4 regions of the Cronobacter muytjensii ATCC 51329 genome follow, and region 1 is predicted to be linked to each of the others. Evidence: predicted binding sites of a transcription regulator. Region 1 holds the regulator's gene; each other region holds the start of a gene.
The links. The regulator PurR, encoded in region 1, represses purine synthesis genes. The targets are predictions, from matches to a motif close to CANGCAAACGTTTGCNTG.
Positions count from the first base shown of each region.

Region 1 (7,716 bases):
ACAGCCCCAATTGCAAAGTATTCTGCAGCGCGGCGGCGCGTCCGGTCGCCTGCGGGAAGGGCAGCAGCGCGGCGGCCACGACAATAGGGTAAATCGCGCCGTTCGCCATCGCCATCAGGCAGAAGGGAATAAGCAGCGTCGTCAGCGTCACCGCATCGCTTAAGCCTACAAGCCAGGTGGCGATCACGCTTAGCGCATAGCCCACCAGCAGCCACGGCAGCAGCTTCTCGCCGTGCCATTTTTGCAGCGCGCTGCGACAGCCGTAGCCGCCGATAAGAAAGGCGATAGTCTGCGGTACATAGCTTAAGCCTATCACCGCCGGGCTGTAGCCCATCGCGTGCAGGATAAACGGCGAACCGGTCAGCCAGGCGAAAAAGCTGGCGGAGCAGGCGGCGTAGATCAGCACATTGCCGCTATAGGCGGGCGAGCGCAGCAGCATGGCGAAGCTCAGCGGCTCGCCGTCGTGGTTGCCTTGCGGCGCGCCTGCGGGCAGACGCAGCGCCGGGATCATCAGCAGCAGCGTAATGGCGAACAGTACCACGAAAATCGCCTGCCAGTCGAAATGGTTCAGGATCCAGCTGCCAAGCAGCGGCGCCAGTGCCGGGGAGAGCCCCACCAGCGGCATAATGGTGGCGAAAATACGCCGCGCCTGCTGGGCCGGGTAGCGGTCCGTCACCAACGCCTGCCAGCTTACCGCAGCCGCACAAACGCCGACTGCCTGAATAAAGCGCAGCGCCAGCAGCGCGCCTGCGCTCTCTACCCAGACGGTGCCAAGGCAGCCTGTCGCGAAAATCCCGAGCCCCGCCAGCAAGACCGGGCGACGGCCGAAACGGTCAGAGAGCGGCCCCCAGGCTAGCTGCGCGAGCGCAAAGCCCGCGAGGAACAGACTCAGGGAGGCGCTGATAGCGGACGGCGCTGTATGGAGATCCGCTTCAATTGCCGCGAACGCCGGCAGATACATATCGGTGGCGAGAAACCCGAGCACGCTCAGCCCGGCCAGCCAGCAAAGAAAGCCTTTTGTAGGTCGCATAATTTTTGCTCACTTCGTAATACGCGAAAGAGCCCGGAGTGTACGGAGTGCAAACCGGCTTGTGAAACGTTAATATTTGCCGTTTCCATTCAAAATTTTTGCAGGCAGAAAATGTGGTCTGAGTATTCACTCGAAGTGGTAGACGCGGTGGCGCGCAACGGCAGCTTCAGCGCGGCGGCGGCGGAACTCCATCGCGTGCCTTCTGCCGTCAGCTATACCGTGCGCCAGCTTGAAGAGTGGCTGGCGGTCTCTTTGTTTGAACGTCGCCATCGTGACGTGGTGCTGACGCCCGCTGGCGCCTGGTTTCTGCGGGAAGGGCGTTCTGTTATCAAAAAAATGATGATCACCCGTCAGCAGTGCCAGCAGATTGCTAACGGCTGGCGCGGGCAGCTCTCCATCGCGGTCGATAATATCGTGCGCCCCGAACGCACGCGTCGGCTGGTGCTTGATTTCTACCGCCACTTTTCCGATGTCGAATTGCTGGTGTCGCAGGAGGTGTTTAACGGCGTCTGGGACGCGCTGGCGGACGGACGCGTGGAAGTCGCCATCGGCGCCACCCAGGCGGTGCCGGTGGGCGGCGGGCGCTTCGCGTTTCGTGATATGGGCATGTTGAGCTGGCGCTGCGTGGTGGCGAGCCATCATCCGCTGGCGCAGCACGCGGGCGCGCTCAGCGATGACAGTCTGCGCGATTACCCGTCGCTGGTGCTGGAAGACACCTCGCGCTCGCTGCCCAAACGCATCACCTGGCTGCTTGATAACCAGCATCGCGTGGTGGTGCCGGACTGGCACTGCGCCGCCGACGCGCTGAGCGAGGGACTGTGTATCGGCATGGTGCCGACGCATTTCGCAAAACCCTGGCTGGACCGCGGCCAGTGGCGGGCGTTGACGCTGGAAAACCCGTTCCCGGACGCCGCCTGCTGCCTGACGTGGCGGCAAAGTGACGCCTCGCCCGCGCTGCGCTGGCTGCTGGATTACCTGGGGGACAGTGAAACGCTGAACAAGGAGTGGCTGCGGGAGCCAGACTGAGCGGGCTCCCGGCAGGGATTAACGGCGATAGTCGCGGAACGGACCGTCCGCCACCGAGCGGCGTTCGATAAGGCGCGGGTGCACCTCGATAGTCTGGGACTCTTCGCGTTTATTAATGATGCGATCAAGCAGCATATTAAACGCGGTCTGACCCAGCGTTTCCTTCGGTTGATGGATGGTGGTCAGCGCCGGGCTGAAAAAGCGGGCGTTGCGCACGTTATCGTAGCCGATGATGGAAATATCCTGCGGCACGCGCAGGCCCATCTCGTCGGCGGCGCAAATCGCGCCCATCGCCATGATATCGCCGCCGCAGAACACAGCGGTAGGACGCTGCGGCTGGGAGAGGATCTGCTGCATCGCGCGATAGCCCGATTCCGGCTCGAAATCGCCCTGCACAATCCAGTTTTCCGGCACTTTAATCATCGCTTCTTCCAGCGCCTTCATAAAGCCGGAGAAACGCCCGACGCCGGTATTACGCTCAAGCTGGCCGGGAATCACCCCGATATCGCGATGGCCGCGCTCAATGAGATAGCGCCCCGCGAGGTATCCGCCCTGGAAGGCGTTATCGATAACCGAGTCGGTGAAATCCGCTCTGGCTTCACCCCAGTCCATCACGACCATCGGGATATGACGGTACTCCTCGAGCGTGGCGAGCAGCGGCTCGGGGTATTCCGAGCACATCACCAGCAGGCCATCGACGCGCTTTTGCGCCATCATTGACAGATAAGCGCGCTGCTTTTCCAGATTGTTATGGGCGTTGCCGAGGATCAGCGTATAGCCTTTCGCGAAGCAGCTGTTCTCAACGGCTTCGATGATTTCCGCAAAATAGGGCGCTTCGCTGCTGGTGGAGAGCAGGCCGATGGATTTGGTGTGGTTCACCTTCAGGCTGCGCGCCACGGCGCTCGGCGAATAATGTAATTCTTTAATTGCCGCCCACACCGCGTTGCGCGTCTCTTCCGCCACAAAACGGGTTTTGTTAATTACATGTGAGACTGTTGTAGTAGAAACGTTTGCTCGCTTCGCGACGTCTTTAATTGTTGCCATTAATCATCACTCCAGACCCCTCGCTGAGCCCTGTAAAATCACGGGTTAATCGTTTGCCTGTACACACCCCTGTGTGCCACGAGGGGACGTGCGGCATGCCGGGAAACGCGACATTTATCGTGAGGAGGGGTCGATGGCCGGTACCGAATAAAGTAGCGACGAATTTTGGCTTATCTTTATCGAAAGGGGAAGAGGGAAAACGCATATCTGGTTAAATGTCGCAGGATTTTTCGGCGCGTTTATGCAAAAATGCGCTCTACCTGTTTTTTATGGGGTCTTTAAGGAGAAAACCATGAGTACCGATCTGAAATTTTCGCTGGTCACCACTTTTATTGTACTGGGTTTAATTGTGGCGGGCGCGTTTACCGCCATTCTGCATTAAGGGTGTCGCGGGGGAGCGCGCCTGTTCTCCCGTCTTCTTTTTACAATTCCTGCGTTTAACCCGTTTTCTTTCGTTACCGCCTTTCTTTTTCACCTTATTCCCTTATGATTCGCTGATAACACTATTTGCGAGTTCATTAACACCTTCGCAATAATATTTTGCTGTTTTTGTTACTTATCTTTTCGACCTGAAAATGCCATTCTTCCTGCATCCTGCTGTAACGCCGTGAATTCCCGGCGCTGTTGTACAATTTCTGGAGCAATTAATGAAAGTCAATTTCCCTTTACTGGCACTGGCCATTGGTGCTTTTGGCATTGGCACGACCGAGTTTTCCCCGATGGGGCTGCTGCCGGTGATCGCCCACGGCGTTAACGTCTCGATCCCCGCAGCCGGTATGCTGATTAGCGCCTACGCGGTTGGGGTCATGGTCGGCGCGCCGCTGATGACGCTACTGCTGTCGCATCGCGCCCGGCGCAGCGCCCTGATTTTCCTGATGGCGATTTTCACGGCAGGCAATGTGCTGTCGGCGCTGGCGCCGGATTACATGACGCTGATGGCCTCGCGTATTCTCACCAGCCTCAACCACGGCGCGTTCTTTGGGCTTGGCTCCGTGGTGGCCGCAAGCGTGGTGCCTAAGCATAAGCAGGCGAGCGCCGTCGCGACGATGTTTATGGGGCTTACCATCGCCAATATCGGCGGGGTGCCTGCGGCGACCTGGCTTGGCGAAACCATCGGCTGGCGCATGTCGTTCCTCGCCACGGCAGGGCTGGGTCTGATAGCGATGGCGAGCCTCTGGTTCTCACTGCCGAAAGGCGGCAGCGGCGAGCGCCCGGATGTGAAAAGCGAACTGGCGGTGCTGATGCGCCCGCAGGTGGTGAGCGCGTTGCTGACCACAGTGCTCGGCGCGGGCGCGATGTTCACGCTCTATACCTATATCGCCCCGGTGCTGCATCATATTACTGACGCCACTCCGGCGTTTGTTACCGCGATGCTGGTACTGATTGGCGTTGGTTTTTCCATTGGCAACTATCTCGGCGGCCGTCTGGCGGACCGCTCGGTAAGCGCCACGCTGAAGGGCTTTCTGCTGCTGCTTATCGTCATCATGGCGGCTATTCCGTGGCTTGCGAAAACCGAGATCGGCGCGGCGGTCAGCATGGTGGTGTGGGGCGCGGCGACGTTCGCAGTGGTGCCGCCGCTGCAGATGCGCGTGATGCGCGTCGCCAGCGAAGCGCCTGGCCTGTCGTCATCGGTGAATATCGGCGCGTTTAACCTCGGCAACGCGCTTGGCGCGGCGGCGGGCGGCGCGGTTATCCATGCGGGCTTCGGCTACAGCGTGGTGCCGGTCATGGGCGCGCTGATTGCCGCCCTCGGTCTGCTGCTGGTGGTGCTCTCAGGACGTCGCGAAACGCAAACGGCCTGTCGCGCGGAATAAAGCGTATAACGAAAAAAACGGAGAAGGGCGACCTTCTCCGTTTTTTTGATAGCGAGCGCCGATTTAACGGATCGTGCGCGGTGTCATGACCCGGCGCGCGCCGACATAGTGGCGCTGCCAGTAATCTTCGCTGAGCGAGGTTATCTGAATTTCCTGTCCGCTACGCGGCGACTGGATAAACTTGCCGTTGCCGACATAGACGCCGACGTGATCGGCGGTGCCGCGACCCTGGGTGCGGAAGAAAACCAGATCGCCACTTTCCAGCTCGCCACGATTTACCGGTGCGGCATCGCGCAGGTGATACATTTCATTGGCGGTGCGCGGAATGCGGAATTTCACCAAATCCTTATACGCATACCAGACCAGGCCGCTGCAGTCGAAACCGGTACGCGGCGAAGTGCCGCCCCAGTGATACGGTTTGCCGATCTGGTTCATCAGCTTGTTCATGGCGGTGGTCTGGGCTTTTTTCACGCGCGCTTTATGGGCGTCCGCGATAGTCAGCGGCCCGTTAACGCATTGGGTTTTGCGGTTTTTACGGGTTTTTGAACAGGTTTGCGCGGTCAGACGGTGGCTGGCCTGTTTAACGGAATTACCGGAAGCGCGACGGGAAGCGGTTTTACTGACAGTGGATGAGGTCTTGCTGGTGCGTTTGGCGGAGGTGGTTCGCTTCTCGCTGGCAGTTTTCGCGGTTTTGGTTTTGGTTGCGTTTTTGCTTTTACTGGCGGTCTGACGGGTTTTTGTGCTGGTTTTCTTTTTCACCGTACTGGCGTGCGCTTTTTGCACCTTCGAGGCGCGCGTCTGCTCCGACGCCTGCGCGAAAGGCGCAAAAGCCAGTGATGAAGTCATTAACAAAGCACAGAGCGTGAGAGCAATTTTTGTTTTGCGCGCCACTGAGCATTCCCCTGCATAAAGCCGGCAATCATGCCAACGGATGAAATTTAAGAGCTTGCTGATTCTAATCTAAAAAAATGTCCAAAGTTAAGCAGCAAATTCTCTTCGACATGCAGTTTCGTTAACCGGCGCAATATTTTCGCCGCTTGCCGCTGCGTCGGCGCGCATTTTAGCGCGCCTCCTCAGAGGAGAATATCGGCAGCGGTAAGAAAAGTGTTATTATTTGCGTCTCTTTCACCACGGCACGGCGCCGGGCTTAAGCGCAAGATTATGCATTTTCGAGACGCTCCGGAGCCGCTACAATGTAAAGCTAACGCCGTAATGACGCTTGAGGAAGTAAGACAATGAGCACTACGCTTGAAAAAATTCAACGCCAGATCGCTGAAAACCCTATTCTGCTGTACATGAAAGGCTCTCCGAAGCTGCCAAGCTGCGGCTTTTCCGCGCAAGCGGTTCAGGCGCTGTCCGCCTGTGGCGAGCGTTTTGCGTATGTCGATATTCTGCAAAACCCGGATATCCGCGCTGAGTTGCCGAAATACGCTAACTGGCCGACCTTCCCGCAACTGTGGGTAGATGGCGAACTGGTCGGCGGTTGTGACATCGTGATTGAAATGTATCAGCGCGGCGAACTGCAGCAGCTGATTAAAGAAACCGCGGCGAAGCACAATCCGCAAGCCCCGGCTGCCGAATAACGACATCACACCATGTACAATAAAAAAGCGGCCTTGGTGGCCGCTTTTTTTTACGTTGCGTGAAGCTTATTCGCCGTCGGCAGGCGGCATGTTATCAGCGTCCGCCACGGGCAGCGGCCAGCCGCCGAGGCGTTTCCAGCGGTTCACGATTTCACAAAACAGCAGGGCGGTCTGCTCGGTATCGTAGAGCGCGGAGTGCGCCTGGGTGCTGTCAAACGCCATGCCTGCCGCGATGCAGGCCTTGGCGAGCACGGTCTGACCCAGCGCCAGACCGCTTAACGCTGCGGTGTCGAAGGTGACGAACGGGTGAAACGGGTTGCGTTTGAACGACGCGCGCTCCGCCGCCGCCATCATAAAGCCGTGATCGAACGTGGCGTTATGGGCCACCATAATCGCCCGGTTACAGTTGCTCTCTTTCATGCCCTTGCGCACCATTTTGAAGATGGCGTGTAGCGCGTCATATTCGCTGACGGCGCCGCGCAGCGGGTTATGCGGATCGATACCGTTAAATGCCAGCGCTTCCGGCTGGAGAATCGCGCCTTCGAAGGGCTCAACGTGAAAGTGCAGCGTTTCATCGGGGGTAAGCCAGCCATCGGCATCCATTTTCAGGGTGATGGCGGCAATTTCCAGCAGCGCATCGGTTTTCGCGTTAAAACCGGCGGTTTCCACATCGATGACAACAGGGTAAAAGCCACGAAAACGGTCGGCCAGACCGGTCAGTTGAGCGTTATCGGACATCAGCGTCTCTTAAGTTTGGGGGATCAAAGCAGCGCGCATTATGGCAAATTTCACGACGGGATGCAGCAAGGCGGGCAGAACGCCCGCCGGAGGGATCAGTTGCCGAGGCCGCGGCCCGCGTCTTTCTCTTCGATAAGCTCGATTTTGTAACCGTCCGGATCTTCAACAAAAGCGATAACGGTGCTGCCGCCTTTGACCGGGCCCGCTTCACGGGTGACGTTGCCGCCGTTGTTACGGATACGCTCGCAGGCTTCTGCGGCGTTGTCCACGCTGATGGCGATGTGGCCATAGGCGGTGCCGAGCTCATAGCTCTCCACGCCCCAGTTGTAGGTCAGTTCAATGACGGCCTCTTCGCTCTCCGGGCCGTAACCGACGAAGGCCAGAGAATATTTATATTCCGGGTTTTCACTGGTGCGCAGCAGTTTCATGCCGAGAACGTTGGTGTAGAAATCGATGGAGCGTTGCAGGTCGCCAACGCGCA
Region 1 covers NZ_CP012268.1:2,056,829-2,064,544, reverse strand. Annotated here, with positions in the region: gene punC (purine nucleoside transporter PunC) at 1-1,030, opposite strand, end outside; gene punR (DNA-binding transcriptional activator PunR) at 1,142-2,056, shown strand; gene purR (HTH-type transcriptional repressor PurR) at 2,075-3,100, opposite strand; gene cydH (cytochrome bd-I oxidase subunit CydH) at 3,393-3,482, shown strand; gene AFK63_RS09565 (MFS transporter) at 3,748-4,914, shown strand; gene AFK63_RS09560 (C40 family peptidase) at 4,978-5,805, opposite strand; gene AFK63_RS09555 (Grx4 family monothiol glutaredoxin) at 6,150-6,497, shown strand; gene rnt (ribonuclease T) at 6,564-7,235, opposite strand; gene gloA (lactoylglutathione lyase) at 7,331-7,716, opposite strand, start outside.

Region 2 (7,716 bases), 890 kb from region 1:
ACCTCCGGCAGGGTTAACGCCAGGGTCAGCCAGGCCGGGTCGGCGCCCATCGCCGCCAGATCGCTCACATTGACTGCCAGCGCCTTGTAGCCGAGATCGCGCGGATCAATATCCGGTAAAAAATGAATGCCTGACACCAGCGTATCGGTGCTGATCGCCAGGGTTTGCTTCTCCGGCACGGTTAACAGCGCACAGTCGTCGCCGATGCCGGTCTCGACATCAAGACGAGAGCTTCTGACCCGATCGAAATAACGTGCAATCAGGGAAAACTCGCCGCATGCCATAGGGTTACGCCTCTACAGAAGAGAAGAAGAAAAGGCCGGAAGCCCGGCCTCAGACAGCAGACGAAGAACAGCGGGTTCTTCGTATTGATGACCATAGTAGACAATCGCCAGCTTTTTGCCCGTCTGACGCACAGAACGGTAAAAGAAAACGAGGGCCAGGTCTCGCCTGCCGACGGCAGGCGGATATTACTTTTTGTTGGGGCGAATATGCGGCGCGGCTTTGTCGAGCACGCCGTTGACGAACTTGTGGCTGTCTTCGGCTCCAAAGACTTTCGCCAGCTCAATCGCTTCATTGATGGCCACTTTATACGGCACATCGTCACGTTTTGAGAGTTCGTACAGCGCGATACGCAGCACCGCTTTCTCCACCTGGCCCAGCTCTTCGAGCTGACGGGACAGGTACGGCTTCATCAGGCCGTCGAGATAGCCGCTGTTGGTCGCCACCCCGGAGAGCAGTTCGCGGAAATACATCACGTCCACATCTTTGACATCCTGTTCCGCCAGGAACTGGTATTCAACATCGGCGATGTCGTTATGGGACAACTGCCAGGAGTAAAGCGCCTGGACGGCACACTCACGGGCGCGGCGACGAGCAGCAGGTTTCACGGAATTCCCCTTACAAAAAAATCAGGCCTGGATAGCCTTCAGGACATTAATCATTTCAAGCGCGGTCAGCGCCGCTTCGGCGCCCTTGTTCCCGGCTTTGGTGCCAGCGCGTTCGATGGCTTGTTCAATACTTTCAGTGGTGAGTACGCCAAAAGCTACCGGGATTTCGCTGTTCTGCGCCACGTGGGCCAGACCATTGCTGGCGCCGCCAGCAACGTATTCGAAATGCGCAGTACCCCCGCGGATCACCGTACCGAGCGCGATAACCGCGTCATATTTCGCGGTTTTCGCCAGCGCCTGTGCCGCCAGCGGCAGCTCGTAAGCGCCTGGCACCCACACCACGGTGATGTTTTCATCTTTTACCTGACCAATACGCTTCAGGGCGTCGATCGCGCCTTCCAGCAGGCTGTCATTGATGAAGTTGTTGAAACGCGCAATGGCGATGGCGACGCGAGCGTCCGGGGCAGCAACGGTAGCTTCAATAATGTTCATACTCTTACCTTAGGGTTATGTAGCCCCCGCAGGGGGGCGGATTTTATCATACTCTTTCGCGCACTGCTTACGTTTTACGTCCCGCCGTCAGGCGAGCGCGAGGCGCAGGCGCAAATCGGGGCCGACCTGAACAACGTCGCGAAATTCCAGACGCGGCGCATCGGCAAGTTTCTCAAGACCTGGCAGGGAGAAAAGCCCGCGGGCCTCGCTGCCAAGCAGTTTTGGGGCCATATAAACAATAAGTTCATCCACCAGCCCGGCCTGGAGCAGCGCGCCTGCGAGCTGCGGGCCCGCTTCCACCCACAGGCTGTTTACCTGCCGCTTGCCCAGTTGCATCATCAGCAGGACGAGATCCAGCTTGCCGTTATGTACCGGCGTCGGGAGTTGTTCCACGCTCGCAGGCCAGACGGCGTCGTCAGGGGTGGCGCGGGCAAGCCAGGTTTCGCCGGGTTGATTGACAATCTTGTGTGCGGGCGTCACCTGATTCTGGCGATCAAGGACGATTCGCAGCGGCTGGCGCAGATTTTCACGCGGATACACCGCCTGCGTGGCGTCGCCAAGTTCGTCCCAGCGCACGGTCATCGACGGATCGTCCGCCAGCACGGTGGCGCTGGTAGTGAGGATAGCATGGCTTTCGGCGCGCAGACGCTGCACGTCGCGCCGGGCCTGCGGCGAGGTTATCCACTGGCTTTCGCCGCTCGCCATCGCTGTACGCCCGTCAAGCGACGCGCCAAGCTTAAGCTGAATATACGGAAAACCGGTGCGCATGCGTTTGAGAAAGCCTTTATTCAGCGCTTCGGCCTCGCTCATCATCAGCCCGTGGCTGACATCAATGCCCGCCTGCTGCAAACGATATAGCCCACGCCCCGCCACCTGCGGGTTTGGGTCCTGCATCGCCGCGACGACGCGCGCGACGCCCGCATTAATCAGCGCGTCGCAGCATGGCGGCGTGCGCCCGTGGTGGCTGCACGGCTCCAGCGTGACGTACGCCGTTGCGCCGCGCGCCCTCTCGCCCGCCATGCGCAACGCGTGCACTTCGGCATGCGGCTCGCCTGCGCGCAGGTGAAAGCCTTCGCCGACGATCGTGCCGTCTTTAACAATGACACAGCCCACGCGCGGATTTGGATGCGTGGTGAAGCGTCCCTGGCCCGCGAGCGTCAGCGCGCGCGCCATGTAAAATTCGTCGGACATCGGTTAATCCTGTAAGCGGGCGATCTCTTCGCCGAATTCGCGGATATCTTCAAAGCTGCGGTATACCGAGGCAAAACGGATATACGCGACTTTATCGAGCTTTTTGAGCTGCTCCATCACCAGGTTGCCGATAAGTTTGCTCGGCACTTCGCGCTCGCCGGTAGCACGCAGGTGGGATTTAATATGGTTGATGGCCATTTCCACATCGTCGGAGCTGACCGGGCGCTTTTCCAGCGCTTTCTGCATGCCGCTACGCAGTTTGTCTTCATTGAAAGGCTCGCGCACGTCGTTGCTTTTCACCACGCGCGGCATGACCAGCTCCGCGACTTCAAACGTCGTGAAACGTTCATGGCACACCAGGCACTGGCGGCGACGGCGTACTGAGGAGCCCTCTCCCACCAGGCGGGAATCGATCACTTTAGTGTCAACGGCGAAACAGAACGGGCAATGCATAGCGCTTCCTGACTGAAAAAGTTAACTGAACAACAGTTTACCCTGAACTGGCGGGACTACAAAGGCGCAACCTTTTTGAGACAAAGACGCTATGCCAGACGCGCCGGCAGGCTCTACCATTACTGCACCTCACCTTTTTCAGGAAAAGCGAACAATGACAACACGTTATCTGAAATGGCTGATCGCCGGCAGCACACTGGCATTAAGCGCCTGCGCTCCGCAAAGCGAAGTGCGCCAGATGCACCAGAATGTCAGCACCCTGAATCATGAAATGACGAAGCTGAAGCAGGAAACTGTCAAAATCACGCAGCAAAACGCGCTGAATATGAAATCGCAAAGCGGCGTTTATCTGCTGCCTGGCTCAAATACCCCTGCGCGTCTCAGCAGCCAGCTCGGAATGCTGAAAATGTCGCTGCGTAACGTCTCGGCGGGCGCGAACGGCACGCAGGCGACGTTATTTATCCAGAGCGAGTCCAACGAACCGCTGCCTGCCTTTACCGGCACCGTGGAATGGGGCCAGTTACAGGGCACTACCGAGAACTATCAGGAGGTGAACGTGCAGAATCAACCGTTCAGCGCGCCAGCCAGTACGCTGGCACCCAGTGACGTTTCGATTCCGCTCACGCTCGCCGGTGTTACGCCCGGGCAACTGGGTTTTATCCGCGTACATGATATCCAGCCGCTTATCGCGGGCGACGCCATCGTCGCGCCGTAACGTCTTCTCCGCCAGCGGCGCACCATTTGTTACATTCGCGCCGCTGGGTCCACTTGCTTTTTTGTCCCGCTAATTTCCGTCTTTTCCCGCCGCGTTAAGCAAAAAGTGAGATCGTGATTGTTGGCAGAGTTCCCTTATGCCGTTAGAATCCGCGTTCCGATGTACGCAAACGTGAACGCAATCGATTACGTACATGGCAAGAATGTGAAACGCCACATATTTTTGTGAGGCTGGATACTTATAATAGGCAGCACAATTTATGCGGTGGCGGCCATCCCGCCAAATGCGAAAGCTTTACTCCACCCAGAAATGGGGATTTCCTTAAAACAGTGGCTCTATTATGAAAAAAATTGTTTTAGCTGCCGGTGCAGCCCTGGCGCTCTCCACCTCTTTTACTGCCAGCGCGGCAGAAACCAGCAATAGTGAGTTTGTTTCCGACTGGTGGCACCAGAGCGTCAACGTGGTGGGCAGCTACCACACCCGCTTCGGACCGAAAGTTCGCAACGATACCTACCTGGAATATGAAGCTTTCGCGAAAAAAGACTGGTTTGATTTCTACGGCTACCTGGATGCGCCAGTGTTTTTTGGCGGCAACAGAGATGCCAAAGGGATCTGGAACAAAGGCTCTCCGCTGTTTATGGAGATTGAACCGCGTTTCTCCATCGACAAACTGACCGGCACCAGCCTGGCGTTTGGCCCGTTCAAAGAGTGGTACTTTGCGAACAACTATATCTACGATATGGGCCGTAACGACTCTCAGGAACAGAGCACCTGGTATATGGGTCTCGGTACCGATATCGATACCGGCCTGCCGATGAGCCTCTCCCTGAACGTGTACGCCAAATACCAGTGGCAGAACTATGGCGCGCAGAACCAGAACGAGTGGGATGGCTACCGCTTCAAAGTGAAATACTTTGTGCCTATTACCCAGCTGTGGGGCGGCAACCTGAGCTATATCGGCTTTACCAACTTTGACTGGGGCTCAGACCTCGGCGATAAAGGCGGTTATGCGCTCAATGGCGTGAAGGCCCGCACGAACGACTCCATCGCCTCCAGCCATATCCTGGCGCTGAACTACGATCACTGGCACTACTCTGTGGTGGCGCGTTACTGGCACAACGGCGGCCAGTGGAATGACGATGCCGAACTGATATTCACCAACTACAACACCCGTACGACCGGTTGGGGTGGTTACCTGGTGGTCGGTTACAACTTCTGAGCCTGACCACTTCAATCAAAAAGCCAGCGTACGCTGGCTTTTTTTATGATTGTTCATCACCGATGCTCCACGGTCATCAGCCAGACGGCTGCGCTTATTATCGTGGCACCTGCGCTTTCGCTTAATCCTTATTCAGGCGAAAAAAAACCGCAGGCCGAAACCTGCGGTTTTTACTGGCGTAATGCGTTACGTGATTACGGCAGAAGCGACGGCTGATCCGCGCCCTCTTTTTCCACTTTCTGCTGCAGCAGATGTTCGCGTTTCATGCCAAGCTTGAGCGCCAGCGCGGACGCGACGTAAATCGACGACGCCGTACCGATAGACACGCCGATAAGCATGGTGAGCGAGAAGCCCTGCAACATTGCGCCACCGAACAGGTACAGCATCAGGATCACGACAAGCGTGGTGCCGGAGGTGATCAACGTCCTTTGCAGCGTCTGGGTCAGCGACACGTTAAAGATTTCGTAAGGCGTTCCGCGACGGATTTTGCGGAAGTTTTCACGAATACGGTCGGAAACCACGATGCTGTCGTTCAGCGAGTAACCGATCACCGACATCAGCGATGCGATAATGGTGAGGTCAATCTCAATCTGGAACAGCGACAACACGCCCATGGTGATAATGACGTCATGCGCCAGCGCGATAACCACACCAGCCGCCAGACGCCACTCAAAGCGGAACCCGACATACACCAGAATGGAGAGCAGCGCGACCAGCAGCGCCATCGCGCCCGCCTGAGCGAGGTCAGCGCCCACGCTCGGGCCGACGAACTCGATACGCTTCACCGCCGCATTCTGGCCGGTCGCCTCATTAATCACGTTCAGCACTTTGTTGCCGAGCGTCTGACCACCCGTTTCGCCCTGCGCAGGCGGCATACGCACCATGATGTCGCGACTGCTGCCGAAGTTCTGCAGCAGCGGCTCTTCAAAGCCCGCTTTTTCCAGCGATTCGCGCATTAAATCCAGTTCCGCCGGCTTCTCCAGCGCGATCTCGATGACCGTACCGCCGGTGAAATCGAGGCCCCAGTTAAAGCCGCGCACGCCCATCACCACAATAGAGGCGACAAGCAGCAGGCCGGAAATGGCGAAGGCCCAGTAGTCCCAGCGCATAAAGTCATAGACTTTACGGCCGTGGTTCAATTGTTCAACAGTATATTCCTGTGCCACAACGCACTCCTCAGATAGACAGCTTGTTGATGCGTTTGCCGCCGTACAACAGGTTTACAATGGCACGGGTACCGACAATAGCGGTGAACATGGAGGTCGCCACGCCGATACCGGTCGTGATAGCAAACCCTTTAATCGCCCCGGTCCCCACTGCGTACAGGATGATGACCTTAATCAGCGTCGTGACGTTGGCGTCGAAAATAGAGCTGAACGCCCCACGGTAACCTTCATCAATCGCCTGCTGCACCGAACGGCCGTTGCTGAGCTCTTCTTTAATACGCTCGTTTATCAGCACGTTCGCATCCACCGCGACCGCAAGGGTTAACACAATCCCCGCGATACCCGGCATGGTCAGCGTGGCGCCCGGCAGCAGCGACATAATGCCGACGATCAGCACCAGGTTTGCCAGCAGCGCGGTAGTCGCGATAAGGCCGAACTTTTTATAGAACAGGATCATGAAGAGAATGGAGACCGCGAGGCCCGCCAGGCACGCTTCCAGACCCTGGGTGATGTTCTGCATCCCAAGCGTCGGGCCGATAGTGCGTTCTTCAACAATCTGGATAGGCGCAATCAGCGCGCCCGCACGCAGCAGCAGCGAGAGCTGACGCGCTTCGTTCGGATTATCGATGCCGGTGATGACGAAATTCTGACCGAGACGCGCCTGGATAGTCGCGACGTTAATCACTTCTTCCTGTTTCACCAGAATGCTGCGGCCGTTAGCGTCTTTCTTACCGCTGTCCTTATATTCCACAAAGAGCGTCGCCATCGGTTTATGGATGTTGTCTTTGGTGAAGTTGGACATGATATTGCCGCCCGAGCTGTCGAGCGAAATATTCACCTGCGGCATGTTGTATTCATCAACTCCAGAGGTGGAATCGGTAATATGGTCGCCGGTCAGGATAACGCGTTTGTACAGCACGACAGGCTGCCCTTCACGGGTCATCTTCACTTCGGAGTCGCCAGGAACACGACCTGCGGCTGCGGCAGAGCGATCAACCGTGCTGTTGACCAGACGGAACTCCAGGGTGGCAGTCGCGCCGAGGATCTCTTTAGCGCGCGCGGTGTCCTGAATACCCGGCAGTTCAACCACGATGCGGTCAGCGCCCTGACGCTGCACCAGCGGCTCGGCAACGCCCAGCTGGTTAACACGGTTACGCAGGATGTTAATGTTCTGCTGAACAGCATATTCACGCGCTTCGCGCAGACGTTCATCGGACATCACCGCGCGCAGGCCGTTGTCGCCCTGCCCGGAGATAACCATGTCACGATGGCGGGTCGTCAGATAAGAAACCGCGGCGTCACGGGTATCGCTGTCACGGAACTGAATCGTCACGCCGTAGTTATCGGCTTTACGTACGTTCGTCCAGCTCAGCCCTTTTTCGCGCAGATCGCTGCGCAGGCTGTCCATATTCTGTTCCTGGAGCTTGCCAAGCGCAGTGTCCATATCCACTTCCATCAGGAAGTGAACGCCGCCGCGCAGGTCAAGACCGAGCTTCATCGGTTCGGCGGAAATAGCGGTGAGCCAACGTGGGGTGGCAGGCGCGAGGTTAAGCGCGACGACGAATTGATCGCCCATCGTGCTCATCAGCG
Region 2 covers NZ_CP012268.1:2,950,764-2,958,479, forward strand. Annotated here, with positions in the region: gene thiL (thiamine-phosphate kinase) at 1-284, opposite strand, end outside; gene nusB (transcription antitermination factor NusB) at 471-890, opposite strand; gene ribH (6,7-dimethyl-8-ribityllumazine synthase) at 912-1,382, opposite strand; gene ribD (bifunctional diaminohydroxyphosphoribosylaminopyrimidine deaminase/5-amino-6-(5-phosphoribosylamino)uracil reductase RibD) at 1,470-2,573, opposite strand; gene nrdR (transcriptional regulator NrdR) at 2,577-3,026, opposite strand; gene AFK63_RS13680 (SadB/YajI family lipoprotein) at 3,181-3,741, shown strand; gene AFK63_RS13685 (nucleoside-specific channel-forming protein Tsx) at 4,082-4,960, shown strand; gene secF (protein translocase subunit SecF) at 5,155-6,126, opposite strand; gene secD (protein translocase subunit SecD) at 6,137-7,716, opposite strand, start outside.
Region 2: a site for PurR is predicted at 3,916-3,933, ahead of AFK63_RS13685 (nucleoside-specific channel-forming protein Tsx). Genes of this name have one in related genera too.

Region 3 (7,716 bases), 1.6 Mb from region 1:
ATGCCTGGCAGTTCCCTACTCTCGCATGGGGAGGCCCCACACTACCATCGGCGCTACGGCGTTTCACTTCTGAGTTCGGCATGGGGTCAGGTGGGACCACCGCGCTACAGCCGCCAGGCAAATTCATTTTAAATGCCGAACTTTAACCGAAAAACTGGTGCTGATACCCAGAGTCGAACTGGGGACCTCACCCTTACCAAGGGTGCGCTCTACCAACTGAGCCATATCAGCACACTAAATTTGATGCCTGGCAGTTCCCTACTCTCGCATGGGGAGGCCCCACACTACCATCGGCGCTACGGCGTTTCACTTCTGAGTTCGGCATGGGGTCAGGTGGGACCACCGCGCTACAGCCGCCAGGCAAATTCTGTCCGTCCACCGCGTACCGCCATGAACGTTTATCCGTCACAAGCTGAATATCTCTCTCAACACGCCAGACTTCTTTGGCGTTGTAAGGTTAAGCCTCACGGTTCATTAGTACCGGTTAGCTCAACGCATCGCTGCGCTTACACACCCGGCCTATCAACGTCGTCGTCTTCAACGTTCCTTCAGGAGACTTAAAGTCTCAGGGAGAACTCATCTCGGGGCAAGTTTCGTGCTTAGATGCTTTCAGCACTTATCTCTTCCGCATTTAGCTACCGGGCAGTGCCATTGGCATGACAACCCGAACACCAGTGATGCGTCCACTCCGGTCCTCTCGTACTGGGAGCAGCCCCCCTCAATTCTCCAGCGCCCACGGCAGATAGGGACCGAACTGTCTCACGACGTTCTAAACCCAGCTCGCGTACCACTTTAAATGGCGAACAGCCATACCCTTGGGACCTACTTCAGCCCCAGGATGTGATGAGCCGACATCGAGGTGCCAAACACCGCCGTCGATATGAACTCTTGGGCGGTATCAGCCTGTTATCCCCGGAGTACCTTTTATCCGTTGAGCGATGGCCCTTCCATACAGAACCACCGGATCACTATGACCTGCTTTCGCACCTGCTCGAGCCGTCACTCTCGCAGTCAAGCCAGCTTATGCCATTGCACTAACCTCCTGATGTCCGACCAGGATTAGCTGACCTTCGTGCTCCTCCGTTACACTTTGGGAGGAGACCGCCCCAGTCAAACTACCCACCAGACACTGTCCCCACGCCAGATTATGGCGCCAGGTTAGAACATCAAACATTAAAGGGTGGTATTTCAAGGTTGGCTCCACGCAGACTGGCGTCCACGCTTCAAAGCCTCCCACCTATCCTACACATCAAGGCTCAATGTTCAGTGTCAAGCTGTAGTAAAGGTTCACGGGGTCTTTCCGTCTTGCCGCGGGTACACTGCATCTTCACAGCGAGTTCAATTTCACTGAGTCTCGGGTGGAGACAGCCTGGCCATCATTACGCCATTCGTGCAGGTCGGAACTTACCCGACAAGGAATTTCGCTACCTTAGGACCGTTATAGTTACGGCCGCCGTTTACCGGGGCTTCGATCAGGAGCTTCTCTTGCGATAACCCCATCAATTAACCTTCCGGCACCGGGCAGGCGTCACACCGTATACGTCCACTTTCGTGTTTGCACAGTGCTGTGTTTTTAATAAACAGTTGCAGCCAGCTGGTATCTTCGACTGACTTCAGCTCCGCCCGCAGGGGCTTCACCTACATGTCAGCGTGCCTTCTCCCGAAGTTACGGCACCATTTTGCCTAGTTCCTTCACCCGAGTTCTCTCAAGCGCCTTGGTATTCTCTACCTGACCACCTGTGTCGGTTTGGGGTACGATTTCGTGTTACCTGATGCTTAGAGGCTTTTCCTGGAAGCAGGGCATTTATTGCTTCAGCACCGTAGTGCCTCGTCATCACGCCTCAGTGTTAAAGACAACCGGATTTGCCTGGTCATCACACCTACACGCTTAAACCGGGACAACCGTCGCCCGGCCAACATAGCCTTCTCCGTCCCCCCTTCGCAGTAACACCAAGTACAGGAATATTAACCTGTTTCCCATCGACTACGCCTTTCGGCCTCGCCTTAGGGGTCGACTCACCCTGCCCCGATTAACGTTGGACAGGAACCCTTGGTCTTCCGGCGAGCGGGCTTTTCACCCGCTTTATCGTTACTTATGTCAGCATTCGCACTTCTGATACCTCCAGCATGCCTCACAGCACACCTTCGCAGGCTTACAGAACGCTCCCCTACCCAACAACACATAAGTGTCGCTGCCGCAGCTTCGGTGCATGGTTTAGCCCCGTTACATCTTCCGCGCAGGCCGACTCGACCAGTGAGCTATTACGCTTTCTTTAAATGATGGCTGCTTCTAAGCCAACATCCTGGCTGTCTGGGCCTTCCCACATCGTTTCCCACTTAACCATGACTTTGGGACCTTAGCTGGCGGTCTGGGTTGTTTCCCTCTTCACGACGGACGTTAGCACCCGCCGTGTGTCTCCCGTGATAACATTCTTCGGTATTCGCAGTTTGCATCGGGTTGGTAAGCCGGGATGGCCCCCTAGCCGAAACAGTGCTCTACCCCCGAAGATGAGTTCACGAGGCGCTACCTAAATAGCTTTCGGGGAGAACCAGCTATCTCCCGGTTTGATTGGCCTTTCACCCCCAGCCACAGGTCATCCGCTAATTTTTCAACATTAGTCGGTTCGGTCCTCCAGTTAGTGTTACCCAACCTTCAACCTGCCCATGGCTAGATCACCGGGTTTCGGGTCTATACCCTGCAACTTAACGCCCGGTTAAGACTCGGTTTCCCTTCGGCTCCCCTATACGGTTAACCTTGCTACAGAATATAAGTCGCTGACCCATTATACAAAAGGTACGCAGTCACCCTCTTACGAAGGCTCCCACTGCTTGTACGTACACGGTTTCAGGTTCTGTTTCACTCCCCTCGCCGGGGTTCTTTTCGCCTTTCCCTCACGGTACTGGTTCACTATCGGTCAGTCAGGAGTATTTAGCCTTGGAGGATGGTCCCCCCATCTTCAGACAGGATATCACGTGTCCCGCCCTACTCATCGAGCTCACAACCTGTGTGCCTTCGTGTACGGGGCTGTCACCCTGTATCGCCGGCCTTTCCAGACCGTTCCACTGACACACAAGCTGATTCAGGCTCTGGGCTGTTCCCCGTTCGCTCGCCGCTACTGGGGGAATCTCGGTTGATTTCTTTTCCTCGGGGTACTTAGATGTTTCAGTTCCCCCGGTTCGCCTCACAGCACTATGTATTCATGCTGAGATAGTGTGACGAATCACACTGGGTTTCCCCATTCGGACATCGCCGGTTATAACGGTTCATATCACCTTACCGGCGCTTTTCGCAGATTAGCACGTCCTTCATCGCCTCTGACTGCCAGGGCATCCACCGTGTACGCTTGTTCGCTTAACCTCACAACCCGAAGAAGTCTTCGTGCTGCGAGTTTGAGAGACTCTGACACACCGCGCATTCCCTGTTTACGGAAGAATGCAGCAGCATGTCTGTTTCAATTTTCAGCTTGTTCCGGATTGTTAAAGAGCAAATATCTCAAACGTGACTTAACAGTCAGTTTTGAGATATCGGTTGGTTGTGTCTTTCACCCACACCCAGCAAGTGGCGTCCCCTAGGGGATTCGAACCCCTGTTGCCGCCGTGAAAGGGCGGAGTCCTAACCGCTAGACGAAGGGGACACAGCGTGTCACGACTTCGCAGCCGTCTTGCTTCTTTACTTTCTATCAGACAATCTGTGTGAGCACGCGAGGTTGTATCTTGCAGGTAAGGAGGTGATCCAACCGCAGGTTCCCCTACGGTTACCTTGTTACGACTTCACCCCAGTCATGAATCACAAAGTGGTAAGCGCCCTCCCGAAGGTTAAGCTACCTACTTCTTTTGCAACCCACTCCCATGGTGTGACGGGCGGTGTGTACAAGGCCCGGGAACGTATTCACCGTGGCATTCTGATCCACGATTACTAGCGATTCCGACTTCATGGAGTCGAGTTGCAGACTCCAATCCGGACTACGACGCACTTTATGAGGTCCGCTTGCTCTCGCGAGGTCGCTTCTCTTTGTATGCGCCATTGTAGCACGTGTGTAGCCCTGGTCGTAAGGGCCATGATGACTTGACGTCATCCCCACCTTCCTCCGGTTTATCACCGGCAGTCTCCTTTGAGTTCCCACCATGATGTGCTGGCAACAAAGGATAAGGGTTGCGCTCGTTGCGGGACTTAACCCAACATTTCACAACACGAGCTGACGACAGCCATGCAGCACCTGTCTCAGAGTTCCCGAAGGCACTCCCGCATCTCTGCAGGATTCTCTGGATGTCAAGACCAGGTAAGGTTCTTCGCGTTGCATCGAATTAAACCACATGCTCCACCGCTTGTGCGGGCCCCCGTCAATTCATTTGAGTTTTAACCTTGCGGCCGTACTCCCCAGGCGGTCGACTTAACGCGTTAGCTCCGGAAGCCACGCCTCAAGGGCACAACCTCCAAGTCGACATCGTTTACGGCGTGGACTACCAGGGTATCTAATCCTGTTTGCTCCCCACGCTTTCGCACCTGAGCGTCAGTCTTCGTCCAGGGGGCCGCCTTCGCCACCGGTATTCCTCCAGATCTCTACGCATTTCACCGCTACACCTGGAATTCTACCCCCCTCTACGAGACTCAAGCCTGCCAGTTTCGGATGCAGTTCCCAGGTTGAGCCCGGGGATTTCACATCCGACTTGACAGACCGCCTGCGTGCGCTTTACGCCCAGTAATTCCGATTAACGCTTGCACCCTCCGTATTACCGCGGCTGCTGGCACGGAGTTAGCCGGTGCTTCTTCTGCGAGTAACGTCAATGGCCAAGGTTATTAACCTTAACCCCTTCCTCCTCGCTGAAAGTACTTTACAACCCGAAGGCCTTCTTCATACACGCGGCATGGCTGCATCAGGCTTGCGCCCATTGTGCAATATTCCCCACTGCTGCCTCCCGTAGGAGTCTGGACCGTGTCTCAGTTCCAGTGTGGCTGGTCATCCTCTCAGACCAGCTAGGGATCGTCGCCTAGGTGAGCCGTTACCCCACCTACTAGCTAATCCCATCTGGGCACATCTGATGGCATGAGGCCCGAAGGTCCCCCACTTTGGTCTTGCGACGTTATGCGGTATTAGCTACCGTTTCCAGTAGTTATCCCCCTCCATCAGGCAGTTTCCCAGACATTACTCACCCGTCCGCCACTCGTCAGCAAAGCAGCAAGCTGCTTCCTGTTACCGTTCGACTTGCATGTGTTAGGCCTGCCGCCAGCGTTCAATCTGAGCCATGATCAAACTCTTCAATTAAAGTTTGATGCTCAAAGAATTAAACTGTTAGTTCGTAATGAATTAACTGTTGTTCACTTGAGACTTGATATTCATTTATCGTCCGAAGACGTTAAGATATCAGTGCCCCGAGTGCCCACACAGATTGTCTGATAAATTGTTAAAGAGCAGTGCGACGCGGCCTTCAGCCTGCTGTCGCGAGGTGGCGTATATTACGCTTTCCTCTTTCAGAGTCAACCCTTAATTTCAGGATTTTTCTCTTTCCGACTCACCGTCGCTGTGTGATGTTCTTCATCAGCGCCGTGTCGATGGAGGCGCATTATAGGGAGTTCTCTTTTCGCCGCAACAGGAAAATGACATAAAAATGACTGACTGCTGCATTCCCCAGCAAAACCCCGGTTTATACGCATTTGCACACAGAGTTATCCACAAAGCACTCCACTACCTAAATTTTGCGAGCGCCACGCAAACGTTTTCGCTACAATGCAGCCCTGCTACTGAAGCGCTATTTTTTTAAGGAGCGTCAGCTGAATTTCAGTAAAGAAGCTGAGATTCAGCTAACGCTCTTCTGTAATGATCAAATCCAGGGGATTTATACATGCAACAACCTCGTCCTGTACGCCGCGCTCTGCTCAGCGTTTCTGACAAAGCCGGTATCGTCGACTTCGCCCGCGCGCTCTCTGACCGCGGCGTTGAACTCCTCTCTACTGGCGGTACGGCAGGCCTCCTGGCGCAGGCTGGCCTGCCGGTGACGGAAGTCTCCGACTACACCGGTTTTCCGGAGATGATGGACGGTCGCGTCAAAACGCTGCACCCGAAAGTGCATGGCGGTATTCTGGGACGCCGCGGCCAGGATGACGATATCATGGCGCAGCACGCTATCTCCCCGATTGATATGGTCGTAGTCAACCTTTACCCGTTCGCACAGACCGTCGCGCGTGACGGCTGCACGCTGGAAGATGCGGTTGAGAATATCGACATCGGCGGCCCGACCATGGTCCGCTCCGCCGCCAAGAACCATAAAGATGTGGCTATCGTAGTGAAGAGCAGCGACTACAGCGCCATTATTGAAGAGCTGGACGCCAATAACGGCTCGCTGACCTTCGACACCCGCTTCGATCTCGCCATCAAAGCTTTCGAACACACCGCCGCCTATGACAGCATGATAGCCAACTACTTCGGCAGCCTGGTTCCGGCTTATCACGGTGAAACATCAGCGCCTTCCGGCCGCTTCCCGCGTACGCTTAATCTGAACTTCATTAAAAAGCAGGATATGCGCTACGGCGAAAATAGCCATCAGCACGCTGCCTTCTATATAGAAGAAGAAATTAAGGAAGCCTCCGTCGCGACCGCACAGCAGGTTCAGGGCAAAGCGCTCTCTTATAACAACATCGCCGACACCGACGCGGCGCTGGAGTGCGTAAAAGCCTTCAGCGAACCGGCCTGCGTTATTGTCAAGCACGCTAACCCGTGCGGCGTTGCCGTTAGTGACTCGATTCTTGAAGCTTATAATCGCGCGTATAAAACGGATCCAACCTCCGCCTTTGGCGGCATTATTGCGTTTAACCGCGAGCTGGACGCCGAAACCGCGCAGGCGATCATCTCTCGCCAGTTCGTTGAAGTCATCATCGCGCCCTCCGCCAGCGAAGAAGCGCTGAAGATAACCGCAGCGAAGCAAAACGTGCGCGTGCTGGTTTGCGGTGAATGGCAGGCTCGCGCAGCGGGCCTGGATTTCAAACGCGTCAACGGCGGCCTGCTGGTTCAGGACCGCGATCTTGGCATGGTGACGGAAAGCGATCTGCGCGTTGTGACTAAACGCCAGCCGACCGAACAGGAGCTGCGCGACGCGCTCTTCTGCTGGAAAGTGGCGAAGTTTGTAAAATCGAATGCGATTGTTTACGCCCGCAATAACATGACCATCGGTATTGGCGCCGGCCAGATGAGCCGCGTCTATTCCGCTAAAATCGCAGGCATTAAAGCTGGCGACGAAGGCCTGGAAGTCAAAGGCTCGGCGATGGCCTCCGACGCGTTCTTCCCCTTCCGTGACGGTATCGACGCCGCAGCCGCCGTGGGTATCACCTGCGTGATCCAGCCGGGGGGTTCGATTCGTGACGATGAAGTTATCGCCGCCGCCGATGAGCACGGCATCGCTATGATCTTCACCGACATGCGCCACTTCCGCCATTAATAACGGAGCAACGATGAAAGTATTAGTCATTGGCAACGGCGGGCGCGAACATGCGCTGGCCTGGAAAGCCGTCCAGTCGCCGCTGGTTGAAACCGTCTATGTCGCGCCAGGTAACGCAGGCACCGCGCTGGAGCCTGCACTGCAAAACGTCGCTATCAACCCGACGGATATTCCAGCGCTGCTCCGTTTTGCGCAGCGTGAAAATATCGATCTGACCATCGTCGGGCCGGAAGCGCCGCTGGTTATCGGCGTGGTGGATGCATTCCGCGCCGCCGGTCTGAAAAT
Region 3 covers NZ_CP012268.1:3,658,281-3,665,996, forward strand. Annotated here, with positions in the region: rRNA gene rrf (5S ribosomal RNA) at 3-118, opposite strand; tRNA gene AFK63_RS16815 (tRNA-Thr) at 156-231, opposite strand; rRNA gene rrf (5S ribosomal RNA) at 246-361, opposite strand; rRNA gene AFK63_RS16825 (23S ribosomal RNA) at 454-3,358, opposite strand; tRNA gene AFK63_RS16830 (tRNA-Glu) at 3,561-3,635, opposite strand; rRNA gene AFK63_RS16835 (16S ribosomal RNA) at 3,722-5,264, opposite strand; gene purH (bifunctional phosphoribosylaminoimidazolecarboxamide formyltransferase/IMP cyclohydrolase) at 5,842-7,431, shown strand; gene purD (phosphoribosylamine--glycine ligase) at 7,445-7,716, shown strand, end outside.
Region 3: a site for PurR is predicted at 5,706-5,723, ahead of purH (bifunctional phosphoribosylaminoimidazolecarboxamide formyltransferase/IMP cyclohydrolase). Genes of this name have one in related genera too.

Region 4 (7,716 bases), 410 kb from region 1:
CCCCCTATTGCAAACGCTGCTGGATACGGACGCCTACAAGCTGCATATGCAGCAGGCGGTTTTTCACCACTATTATGACGTGCATGTCGCAGCGGAATTTCGCTGCCGGGGTGACGATCTGTTGGGCATTTATGCTGAGGCAATCCGCGAACAGGTCGATGCCATGCAGCATCTGGCGCTTTCCGACGCGGAGTTTCAGTGGCTCTCGGGCCTGCCGTTTTTCAAAGCGGACTATTTAGCGTGGCTGAAAAATTTCCGCTACGACCCGTCGCAGGTGCAGATCCGCAACGAGGGCGGCAAGCTTGATATTCGCTTAAGCGGCCCGTGGCGCGAAGTGATTATGTGGGAAGTACCGCTGCTGGCGGTAATAAGCGAACTGGTGCATCGCTACCGTTCCCCGGAAGCGAGCGTTGAGCAGGCGCTGGCGCATCTGGAAGTCAAATTGCAGGATTTCCGCGCCATGACCGACGGGCTGGATCTCAGCGCGTTCCGCCTGATGGATTTCGGCACCCGGCGTCGCTTCTCGCGTGAGGTGCAGCAGGCGATTGTCGAGCGTCTCCAGCAGGAGCCGTGGTTTATCGGCACCAGCAACTACGATCTCGCCCGCCGTCTCTCCCTGACGCCGATGGGCACGCAGGCGCATGAATGGTTCCAGGCGCATCAGCAAATCAGCCCTGACCTCGCCAACAGCCAGATTGCCGCCTTGCAGGCATGGCTTGATGAATACCCGGATATGCTTGGCATCGCGCTCACCGACTGCATTACGATGGACGCTTTCCTGCGCGATTTCGGCCCGGAATTCGCCGGGCGTTATCAGGGGCTGCGCCACGACTCCGGCGACCCGGTGCAGTGGGGCGAAAAAGCCATCGCCCATTATCAGCAGCTCGGCATTGATCCACTCAGCAAAACGCTGATTTTCTCTGATAATCTCGATTTCGCGAAAGCCATTGAACTCTACCGCCACTTCGCCGACCGCGTGAAACTTGGCTTTGGCATCGGCACCCGCCTGACCTGCGATATTCCGCATGTTAAGCCGCTGAATATCGTGATTAAGCTCGTGGAGTGTAACGGCCGCCCGGTCGCGAAGCTTTCCGACAGCCCTGGCAAAACCATCTGTCACGACAAAGCGTTTGTGCGCGCGCTGCGCAAAGCGTTCGACCTGCCGCAGGTGCGTAAAGCAAGCTGATGGAATCATTCAGGGAGCCGCGCGCTCCCTGCATTCTCTTCCCCTTTCCGATTTCTTTTTCCCGCATCGCGAATTCTGCTTGTCTGATGGCGTATGCCAGGTAACATAGATATCCCCCCGTCCGGGTGGAAAATGTTATTTTTGACCATTAACCAGAGAGATAATTATGAGCGTTGTGCCTGTAGCCGACGTACTCCAGGGCCGCGTTGCCGTTGACAGTGAAGTCACCGTGCGCGGGTGGGTGCGTACCCGAAGAGATTCAAAAGCTGGCATCTCCTTCCTCGCCGTTTATGACGGTTCCTGCTTTGATCCGATACAGGCTGTCATCAATAATTCTCTGCCCAATTATAATGAAGAGGTGCTGCACCTCACGACGGGCTGCTCGGTTATCGTCACCGGCAAGGTGGTCGAATCCCCGGGCGAAGGCCAGAGCTTCGAGCTGCAGGCGACCCAGGTAGAAGTCACCGGCTGGGTGGACGATCCGGACACCTACCCGATGGCGGCCAAGCGCCACAGCATCGAGTACCTGCGTGAGGTCGCGCATCTGCGTCCGCGCACCAACCTTATCGGCGCGGTCGCCCGTGTGCGTCATACGCTGGCGCAGGCGCTGCACCGTTTCTTCCACGAGCAGGGCTTCTTCTGGGTCTCCACCCCGCTGATTACCGCTTCCGATACCGAAGGCGCCGGTGAGATGTTCCGCGTCTCGACGCTGGATCTGGAAAACCTGCCGCGCGACGGCCAGGGCAAAATCGATTTCGATAAAGACTTCTTCGGCAAAGAAGCGTTCCTGACCGTTTCCGGCCAGCTGAACGGCGAAACTTACGCCTGCGCGCTGTCGAAAATTTACACCTTCGGCCCGACGTTCCGCGCCGAAAACTCCAACACCAGCCGCCACCTGGCCGAGTTCTGGATGCTGGAGCCGGAAGTCGCGTTCGCTAACCTGAACGACGTGGCGGGTCTCGCGGAAGCGATGCTGAAATATGTCTTCAAAGCCGTGCTGGACGAACGCATGGATGACATGAAGTTCTTCGCCGAACGCGTGGATAAAGAAGCGATTGATCGCCTGGAGCGTTTCATTTCTGCCGACTTCGCGCAGGTGGATTACACCGACGCGGTCGCCATCCTTGAGAAATGCGGCGAGAAATTCGAGAACCCGGTCTACTGGGGTGTGGATCTGGCGTCCGAGCATGAGCGTTATCTCGCCGAGAAACACTTTAAAGCGCCGGTTGTCGTGAAAAACTACCCGAAAGACATCAAGGCGTTCTATATGCGTCTTAACGAAGATGGCAAAACCGTGGCGGCGATGGACGTTCTTGCGCCAGGTATCGGTGAAATCATCGGCGGATCCCAGCGTGAAGAGCGCCTTGACGTGCTGGACGCGCGTATGGAAGAGATGGGCCTTAATAAAGAAGACTACTGGTGGTATCGCGACCTGCGCCGTTACGGCACCGTGCCGCACGCCGGTTTTGGTCTTGGCTTTGAACGTCTGATCGCCTATGTGACTGGCGTTCAGAACGTGCGTGATGTCATTCCCTTCCCGCGTACCCCGCGCAACGCGAATTTCTGAGTTTTACAGGGCCAGCTTGCTGGCCCTTTTTCTGCCCGCTCGCCTGTTGTCCATTTTTTATTACATTTCCCGTTCATTTTCGTTTGTATAAAAATTCATCATTTGTCTGATGGCGAATTTTTATACCGCTTCGATATAGCACATTTGGACACATCTTCCACAGACATCTGGACTTCTATCCGGCTTATCCAGTAAAACTCGCCTTGCGCTTACAATTGTATAAAAATGCGTCTTATCTAAATTAATAATAAGTTTTTCATATATATAAGAAAGGAATGGCCGAAATTTATTCACTTAAGTAATAAATTTGAGGTCTCTCACAAAGTTCCCTTACATTAATAAATTCTTACACAATATTTCTTTTTGTTACCTGATTTAGACATTTGTAGCACTTTCCGTGTAGCGAAACGATTATATGAATGGTAAGATGCCAGACAGACACAGAAAGACACCAAACTCTCATCAATAGTTCCGTAATGAATTATTGACGGCAGTGGCAGGTGTTCAAAAAAACCAATGAGGGTAATAAATAATGATGAAGCGCAATATCCTGGCAGTGGTTATCCCTGCCCTGCTGGTAGCCGGTGCAGCAAATGCTGCAGAAATCTATAACAAAAACGGCAACAAACTGGATCTTTACGGTAAAGTAAACGCCGAGCATGATTTCGTGACCTCTGGCGATAACACCAATAACGCCGATGCCACTTATGCTCAACTGGGCTTCAAAGGCGAAACCCAGATCAACGATCAGATTACTGGTTTCGGCCAGTGGGAATACCGTACCTATGCTAGCGACGCGGAAGCTGAGCAGGGTGCCAACAACTCCAGCCGTACACGTCTGGCTTTTGCTGGTCTGAAATTCGCTGATGCAGGTTCTATTGATTACGGCCGTAACTACGGTGTTGTTTATGACGTAGAATCCTTCACCGATATGGCACCGACCTGGTCTGGTGAAACCTGGGGTGGCGGTTATACCGATAACTTTATGACCAGTCGTTCTACTGGCCTGCTGACCTACCGTAACAGCAATTTCTTTGGCCTGGCCGATGGCCTGAGCTTTGCCATTCAGTACCAGGGTAAAAACGAACGTGATGATCTCCGTCGCGCTAACGGCGACGGCGTAGGTTACTCACTGGGTTATGATTTCGGTGAAGGCTTCAGCGTTATCGGTGCATACAGCAACGCTAACCGTACTCTTGATCAAAAAGATGACGGTAAAGGCGATAAAGCCGAAGCATGGGCTTTCGGCGCGAAGTACGATGCAAACAACCTGTACCTGGCAGCAGTGTATGCAGAAACGCGTAACATGAGCATTCTGGCTAACAGCTATGCTGACAATACTTCTTCTGCTACATCCTATCCGGATGAGTACTACAACGTAGCGAACAAAACCCAGAACTTTGAAGTGATTGCTCAGTACCAGTTCGACTTCGGTCTGCGTCCGTCCATTTCTTACGTACAGTCTAAAGGTAAGGACCTGAGCGCGAACCCTTACAACGGTTCTGGCTTTACCGGTGGCGATGCTGACCTGGCTAAATATGTTGAAGTTGGTGCAGCTTACTACTTCAACAAAAACTTTAGCGTGTCTGCTGACTACCGTATCAACCTGCTGGACGAAGACCAGGCTGAACGCACTGGCGGCGGCTGGGTTGGTACCGACGACCAGCTGGGCCTGGCGGCAGTTTACCAGTTCTAATCAGCACAACCTTGTTGTCTGATAGCGAAAAAACAGGGCTTCGGCCCTGTTTTTTTATGGGTAAAAGTAAATTCTGCCGACTTTTGCGATCCATGTAACTTTTCCGGGCAAACGGTTGGCATTTTGTAAATCTCCCGTTAACCTGATAGCGAATTTCCCTTCTGAAATCACAATGGAACCTCGTCATGTTTGAGAACATTACCGCCGCCCCAGCCGACCCGATCCTTGGCCTGGCCGATCTGTTTCGTGCCGACGACCGCCCGACCAAAATTAACTTAGGCATTGGTGTTTACAAGGATGAAACCGGTAAGACCCCGGTTCTGACCAGCGTTAAAAAAGCAGAACAATATCTGCTGGAAAATGAAACCACCAAAAACTACCTCGGCATTGACGGTATTCCCGAATTCGGCCGCTGCACGCAGGAATTGCTGTTCGGTAAAGCAAGCCCGGTTATCAGCGATAAACGCGCCCGCACCGCGCAGACTCCAGGCGGCACCGGCGCGCTGCGCGTCGCGGCGGATTTCCTCGCGAAAAACACCGACGTGAAACGCGTCTGGGTCTCTAACCCGAGCTGGCCGAACCATAAAGGCGTGTTTAACTCCGCCGGTCTGGAAGTGCGTGAATACGCCTATTACGACGCCGCCAACCATACGCTTGATTTCGACGGCCTGTTAAACAGCCTGCATGAAGCCCAGGCAGGCGACGTGGTGCTGTTCCACGGCTGCTGCCACAACCCGACCGGCATCGACCCGACGCTTGAGCAGTGGGAACAGCTGGCGAAGCTGTCCGCAGAAAAAGGCTGGCTGCCGCTGTTCGACTTCGCCTACCAGGGCTTTGCCCGTGGTCTGGAAGAAGACGCCGAAGGCCTGCGCGCATTCGTCGCCCTGCATAAAGAGCTTATTGTCGCGAGCTCGTTTTCGAAAAACTTCGGTCTGTACAACGAGCGCGTAGGTGCCTGTACGCTGGTGGCGGCGGATGCCGACGCGGCCGATCGCGCATTCAGCCAGATGAAATCCTGCATTCGCGCCAACTACTCAAACCCGCCGGCGCACGGAGCCTCCGTGGTCGCGACCATTCTCAGCAATGACGCGCTGCGCACCATGTGGGAGCAGGAACTGACCGATATGCGCCAGCGCATCCAGCGTATGCGTCAGCTGTTTGTGAACACGCTGGCCGAGAAAGGCGCGAACCGCGATTTCAGCTTTATCACCAAACAGAACGGCATGTTCTCCTTCAGCGGTCTGACCAAAGAGCAGGTGCTGCGTCTGCGTGAAGAGTTTGGCGTTTACGCCGTCGCATCAGGCCGTGTTAACGTTGCGGGCATGACGCCGGATAACATGGCGCCGCTGTGCGAAGCCATTGTCGCTGTGCTGTAATGAGAGCGTAAAAGCAAAAGGGCCGCACTGAGCGGCCCTTTTTGTTGGAGGCAAATTACCAGACCGGCATTTCATCCTGCAGGAAAGGATTATGCAGACGCTCATGACCGAGCGTCGACATCGGGCCGTGGCCAGGAATAAAGGTGACGTCATCGCCGAGCGGCAGCAGCTTACGCTTGATGGAATCGATCAGATGACCGTGATCGCCGCGCGGAAAATCGCTGCGCCCCACCCCGCCTTTGAATATCACGTCGCCGGAAACCAGCAGACGTGACTGCGCGTCGAAAAAGACGATATGGCCCGGCGTGTGGCCCGGGCAGTGCAACACGCTAAGCGAAATATTGCCAACGCTCACCGTGTCGCCTTCATTGAGCCAGCGGTCTGGCGTCAGCGGCTGACACTCATCGAGCCCGAACATACGGCTCTGGGCCGGTAAGCCCTGCAGCCAGAACTCATCTTCTTTTTCCGGGCCGATAATGGGGATGTCGTAGTGCGCCGCAAGCTCTGCCGCCGCGCCGACATGGTCAAGGTGACCATGTGTCAACAGGATCTGCCGCAGCGTGACGCCCTTCTGAGCGACCTCTTCCTTGATACGCTGCGCGTCGCCGCCGGGGTCCACCAGGGCTGCCTGTTGCGTCTCCTCACACCAGATTAACGAGCAGTTCTGGGCGAACGCCGTTACCGGAATAATATGATAGTTCATACCGCTCCTTTTACCCGGCGCGCTGCCGGGGTCGTTAATTACCAGTGCCTTAGCGGCCCGGTATCAATATGCACAAAGTTACTGCTGGGGTAGTATCCTACACCACCGGCGCGCAGAGATAACGCCGCTTTGCGAATATTGCTTAACGAAATACCTTCGATATGAAAATCCATCGCCTGGCCTTTGGTGTGGTAGCTGTGCTTTGCCACGCCGCGGCTTTTGGATCGCAGCTCGTTATTGGTATCAACGGAGCGATAGCCGGAGATCAGCTGTACCGGCTTGCGGGTGCCGAGCAGGCCCTGCAAACGGAACAGCTGGTCAAATAAACGGGGGTCGATCGCTTTTACCTTATTTGCCCGGTAATCACGAAAGAAATGGTTAAGCTTTGCTAATTCATCCTGAATATAGCCCCGGCCATCGAAAAATTCGGCCTTAATCGATTCGCCGGTATGTAAGTTATTCAGCGTAAGAATACGCGGTCGCGGCGTCGACAGAGTAGCAAACGCAGGCGTGGGCAGTATTGCAGCGCCTAAAGCGGCGCCGCCAAACGCCAGCAGTTTGCGGCGGTGAGCGTCAATTTTATCCATGATATTCAGGTCTACAATCAATATGAACAATAACTATGCACTTCTGGCGCACGAGAGGCACCTTAACCGCCAGCCGGGGGGGAGTCAATACAGGTCAAAGCCAGGAATAACGGGCCTTTTTTCACGTTTGGCCCGTTTTATGTTCATATTGAGCAGGTTAAGTCCGCGGAATTAAACCTGTTAGCGGATGAGTTGTTCCACTTTCGGGAGAATTTGTGCGCCCGATCGCGCGGTGTGATCATAATTGTAAATATCTGTACGATATTGCGGACGTCCGTCTTCACCAATAAACGCGGTCAGATAATAGAGGTTCACCGGAATGGTCTGCGGAATATTTACGTAACGCGTATTCCCCTCTTTCAGCGTCTGCGAAATACGCGAATCATTCCAGCCCGCATCCTGTAGCAGCATATTGGCAAGCTCTGAGGCTTTATTCACGCGCACGCAGCCGGAGCTGAGCGCCCGCGCGTCGCGCTGGAACAGATTATGGTTCGGCGTGTCGTGCAGATAAATAGCATCTGAGCTTGGCATGTTGAACTTATAACGCCCCAGCGAGTTATGCGCGCCCGGCGCCTGCTGGAACCGGAACGGCAGGTTCGAC
Region 4 covers NZ_CP012268.1:2,468,218-2,475,933, forward strand. Annotated here, with positions in the region: gene pncB (nicotinate phosphoribosyltransferase) at 1-1,186, shown strand, start outside; gene asnS (asparagine--tRNA ligase) at 1,353-2,753, shown strand; gene AFK63_RS11510 (porin) at 3,286-4,449, shown strand; gene AFK63_RS11515 (amino acid aminotransferase) at 4,635-5,825, shown strand; gene AFK63_RS11520 (MBL fold metallo-hydrolase) at 5,881-6,528, opposite strand; gene AFK63_RS11525 (YcbK family protein) at 6,567-7,115, opposite strand; gene ldtD (L,D-transpeptidase) at 7,296-7,716, opposite strand, start outside.
Region 4: a site for PurR is predicted at 4,554-4,571, ahead of AFK63_RS11515 (amino acid aminotransferase). Genes of this name have one in related genera too.